2 regions of the Arthrobacter sp. D2-10 genome follow, and region 2 is predicted to be linked to the other one. Evidence: predicted binding sites of a transcription regulator. Region 2 holds the regulator's gene; the other holds the start of a gene.
What was found. Region 2 encodes LexA, which represses DNA repair genes until DNA is damaged. Its sites were predicted from a motif close to TCGAACANNTGTTCGA; they were not measured.

Region 1 (2,400 bases), 380 kb from region 2:
GGTATGGCGGGAGAGGACGTTTCCTGTGGTGGCGCAGATATCCGCGCAATCCAGATTGGTGCGGATGCATTTAGTGAGTTCGGCGACCATATCTTCGCTCAGGCAGGCATCTGCACAGGCGGTACACGTCTGCGCGCATTCAAAGCACGCTGCAATGCATTCGGCTAGTTTTTCCCGGTCGATGCCACCGAGGTCCTTCGGATACGTCTCGAGCATAGAGGTGATGTGCGTCATTTGATTCTGCTCCTGATCCATAGACGAAAGAGGGCCAGCGGGCCGTTGGCCCCTCAAATCCACAGTAGCCTTACCATTCCGAATCCGGCCAGCGTCTCACCCGAAACTGGCACCGGGCGAGGGGATTTTCAGCACGAGATCCGCCGATGCAATGCTCGGGCGAGAATCGAAAACGAGCGTTTGATGAGGATGCGGAGAGTAGGTCGACCATGGCCTCCCCTCTGTACTGCCTGACACCGTTCAAAAAAGCCTCTGAGCTATCCGGTACGCGTGCGTGCCATCGAGCGCTTTCTCATAGCGCGGGTGAAGTTATGGCAGAGAGCAGTATGAAGAGCAGCGAGGCGAACGCGCCTTCTGGGTTCGAAGTGCCTTCGACGTACGTGGCAACTCAACGCGTTTGCGGGTATCCAATCCTATTTAACGTGCTGCTGAAGCTCCAGGAGAGATGGTGCCGTCAGAGGTCGGAGCTTGACGGATGTAGATAGTGGCAAATTTAGTACACCGGCCCCGCTACATTCAGAGGTAGTTGTTGTCCGTCTCGCTGACAGAGATGCTCCTGATGGTCACACCGGCAAGATCATGCATGCGGGCAACTCTAATACTGATGGTGATGCATGACACCGCGTGGCACAATGTGAGCACCTTTCCCACTGTCGTCCAGGAGCGCGCACCGTGAATTCTGATGTATCGGCGTGGCTGCGGATCGATCCCAACAGCTCAGTCCCCCCGTACGAACAGTTGCGCGTGCAGATACTGGACGCCGCCAATGACGGCTCCCTGCCGGTGGGTACCCGGCTGCCACCGGTCCGCACTCTCGCGGGCCATCTCGGTGTTGCAGTCAATACGGTCGCCCGGGCTTACCGGGAACTGGAGCAGGCGCATATTGTCGTCACACGTTCGCGGGCGGGGACTGTCGTCGCGGCGGCGGGGGACGAGGCGCGGCGCAAGGCAGCAGAAGGTGCGGCCGAGTATGCACGGCTTATTAAGGCGAACGGCCTGACTGAGGAGGAAGCGGTTTCCTATCTGCGGGCGGCTCTGCGCCGTCGGTGAACATACGAGGCGACACGCCGCTAATACCCGGAAAAATCGACGTTCGAATATGTCTTCGAACACTGTTTCCTCTAAAGTGAAATGGTGTCTATAGCAACCTCCGTGGATTCCGCTTTCGCCCACCCCGACAAAATGCCTCAGGATCTCTCGCGGCTTGTGGTCAAGGGTGCACGGGAACACAACCTGCGCAACGTCGATCTGGACCTGCCTCGGGACGCGATGATCGTCTTCACCGGTCTCTCCGGCTCCGGTAAATCCTCCCTCGCTTTCGACACCATCTTCGCGGAGGGGCAGCGCCGCTACGTCGAATCCCTCTCTGCTTACGCCCGCCAGTTCCTCGGACAGGTGGACAAGCCCGACGTCGACTTCATTGAGGGTTTGTCTCCTGCGGTCTCCATCGACCAGAAATCGACCAGCAAGAACCCGCGGTCCACCGTGGGAACCATCACCGAAATCTACGACTACATGCGGTTGCTGTGGGCACGCGTGGGTCGGCCCCACTGTCCGCAGTGCGGCGAAGCGGTCACCAAGCAAACTCCACAGCAAATCGTCGACCAGCTCATGGAGCTCGCGGAAGGCACAAGGTTCCAGATACTCGCGCCCGTCGTGCGCGGCCGCAAGGGTGAGTTCGTCGATCTCTTTCAGGACCTGTCGGCAAAGGGGTACTCCCGGGCACGCGTGGACGGTGACCTTATCCAGCTCACCGATCCACCGAAGCTGGGCAAGCAGTTCAAGCACACCATCGAGGTCGTCGTGGACCGCCTGGTCGTCAAACCGGGTGTACGGCAGCGGCTCACCGATTCCATCGAGACGGCGCTCAAGCTCGCCGAGGGGCGGGTGCTGGCAGACTTCGTCGACCTCGAGTCAGACGATCCGCACCGGCTGCGCGCATTCTCCGAGAACCTGGCATGCCCCAACGAGCACCCGCTTGCGTTGGATGAGATCGAGCCCCGGTCGTTTTCCTTCAACAACCCTTTCGGTGCGTGCCCGGCCTGCACCGGCATCGGCACCAAGCTTGAAGTCGATGAGGAACTCGTCGTACCCAACCCTGACCTTTCGCTCCGCGAAGGCGCAATCGCCCCCTGGGCACTCGGCGCCGCCACCCTCGAATATTGG
Region 2 (2,400 bases):
ACGTCACCCCACCTGCGCGAAGCATGTCTGCCTGGGCTACGGGGCGTCCACTGGAATATGCAGGGACTGGCCAGCCTGCACGGTTGAGGATGCCAGAGCATTGAGCTCGACGATCTCCTGGACAACCGCACGTGGATCCCGTTCGGGTGCATATTCGGCTGCCAACGCCCAGAGGGTCTCTCCGGAGGCGACGTTGACCCGCACGGTGTCCGAGACGGCGCCGCCAACGCCGGTGGCCTGAGCCTGCGAGGTGAAGAATGAGCCGACAATGAGCGCAGCTGCGGCAAGGAGAGCAAGCGGCACGGCTACCAGCACGATCCACCCACGGCGCGTCAGGTGCAGGCGAACTGGCTTGCCGGCCCCGGGACGGGAAGCGATGTTGAAGCTAAGCGAAGGAGCTGATCCTGCAAAATGGAGCGTCGACATGGCGTCCACCTTTCTTCTTGTGCGGAGTCCCACAAGCTTTATTCGAACCTGTGTTCTATTCCTCTGGGTTTATTCTTAGCATCTTTGAACTAATATTGTCGAGACTCGCTCGAACAAATGTTTGAAAAGACGTTCCCTCTCCCCTAGCGTTGCTGGAAAGGGTGAGGGCGCGGCCGCTTTCGAAGACCAGCTCATCACCCACCACTGACAAAACAGGTTGGAGAGCCGGAGGGCCGGGTCCCGCCGGAGGGAAGGGATGCATTCTCGTGGCAGATCTCAACGCGGCAGGGGACATCACGGAGGTACCGCCGACCGACGTCAAGCGCGGACGCGGACGGCCGCGGGGCAGGGCCACGCCCAAGGGAATGACAGCCCGGCAAACGAAAATCCTCGAAACAATCCAGCGCAGCGTGGCTGCACACGGCTACCCGCCATCCATGAGGGAAATCGGAGACACCGTCGGTCTCGCCAGCCTGTCGAGCGTGACTCACCAGCTGGCCCAGCTTGAGCGCATGGGTTATATCCGGCGCGATCCAAAGCGGCCCCGGGCAATGGAGATACTTCTTCCCCTCACCCTGGGAGAGAGTTCATCGCGTGTGCTGCCCGACTCCGGCTCGATGGAAGAACCGGCGGCGTCTGCTGTTGACGCGGCCATGGTTCCGATGGTCGGACGCATCGCCGCAGGCGGCCCGATCCTGGCGGACCAGGTAGTGGAGGACGTCATGCCTCTCCCCCGGCAACTCGTCGGCCATGGGGACCTCTTCATGCTGCGCGTCTCCGGCGACTCCATGATCGACGCCGCTATCTGCGACGGGGACTGGGTGGTGGTCCGCAAGCAGAGCAACGCCGAGAACGGTGACGTGGTGGCAGCGCTGCTGGACGACGAGGCGACCGTGAAGACCTTTCGGCAGCGGGACGGCCATACCTGGCTTCTGCCGCAGAACACCAGCTATGAGCCGATTCTTGGGGACCACGCCACGATCATGGGCAAAGTCGTATCGGTGATGCGCGCCCTCTGACCGGCCGCTCCGGCAGCCCTGGACCTAGGCGGCGTGCGTCGCGGCCAGCCGGGAGAGAACGGCGAGTGCCGTTGCCCTGTCGGTCGTCGGCCAGAAAGGCGGCAGTGCGGATCGCAGGAAGCCCCCATAGCCGGCCGTTGCAAGACGGGAATCCAAAATGGCCACCATCCCCCGGTCGTCGTGCGCCCGGATCAGGCGGCCGGCACCCTGAGCGAGGCGGACGGCCGCATGCGTAGCCGAGACGTGCATGAACCCGTTTCCTCCCGACTTGGCAACTGCCCGCGTCCGGGCAGTCATCAGCGGATCGTCCGGCCGGGGGAAAGGTATACGGTCGATCGTCACCAGCCTGCAGGAACTTCCGGGCACATCAACGCCCTGCCACAGTGACATAGTGCCGAATAGGCAGGTGTCCGGTTCTTCGGAGAACTGCTTAACCAGTGCCGACATGGAGGATTCTCCCTGGCACAGTATCTCGACGTCCACCCGCGTGCGCAGAGCGTCGGCTGCCTCCTCCGCGGCGCGACGGGACGAGAACAATCCGAGCGCTCCGCCGCGGGAAGCCGTGATGAGGGCAACGAGTTCGTTCAGCTGTTCCTCCGAGGTCCCCCTGCCGGGTTTCGGCAGGTCCTTGGCAACGTACAGAACTCCCTGCCGGGCATAGTCGAACGGGCTGCCGACGTCGACGCCGGTCCACGAAGGAGCGCCCTCTCCCGTTAGCCCCAAAGAACCGGCAACAGGCCCGAACTCGGAGCCGATGGCCAGGGTCGCGGAGGTGAGAACGACTGTATGGTCCTCGAACAGGCCGCGCCTCAGCCGGCCGGCAACTGAAAGAGGGGCGATGCTGATTGTCGCCGGCGAAGAATCATCCGCGGAGGAATAGCCCGAGCCGGGCGTGAAGGTGCTCGGTCGATGGGCCCAGAGCACTTCACCCGCGCCGCCTGCTGCAACCATCCGC

Region 1: a site for LexA is predicted at 1,328-1,343, ahead of uvrA (excinuclease ABC subunit UvrA). Genes of this name have one in related genera too.

The regions. Positions count from the first base shown of each region.
Region 1 is NZ_CP096431.1:1,741,658-1,744,057, forward strand. Features, by position in the region: gene M1D74_RS08090 (four-helix bundle copper-binding protein) at 1-234, opposite strand, end outside; gene M1D74_RS08095 (GntR family transcriptional regulator) at 907-1,284, shown strand; gene uvrA (excinuclease ABC subunit UvrA) at 1,417-2,400, shown strand, end outside.
Region 2 is NZ_CP096431.1:1,363,062-1,365,461, reverse strand. Features, by position in the region: gene M1D74_RS06355 (LysM peptidoglycan-binding domain-containing protein) at 37-426, opposite strand; gene lexA (transcriptional repressor LexA) at 792-1,445, shown strand; gene M1D74_RS06345 (ATP-dependent DNA helicase) at 1,470-2,400, opposite strand, start outside.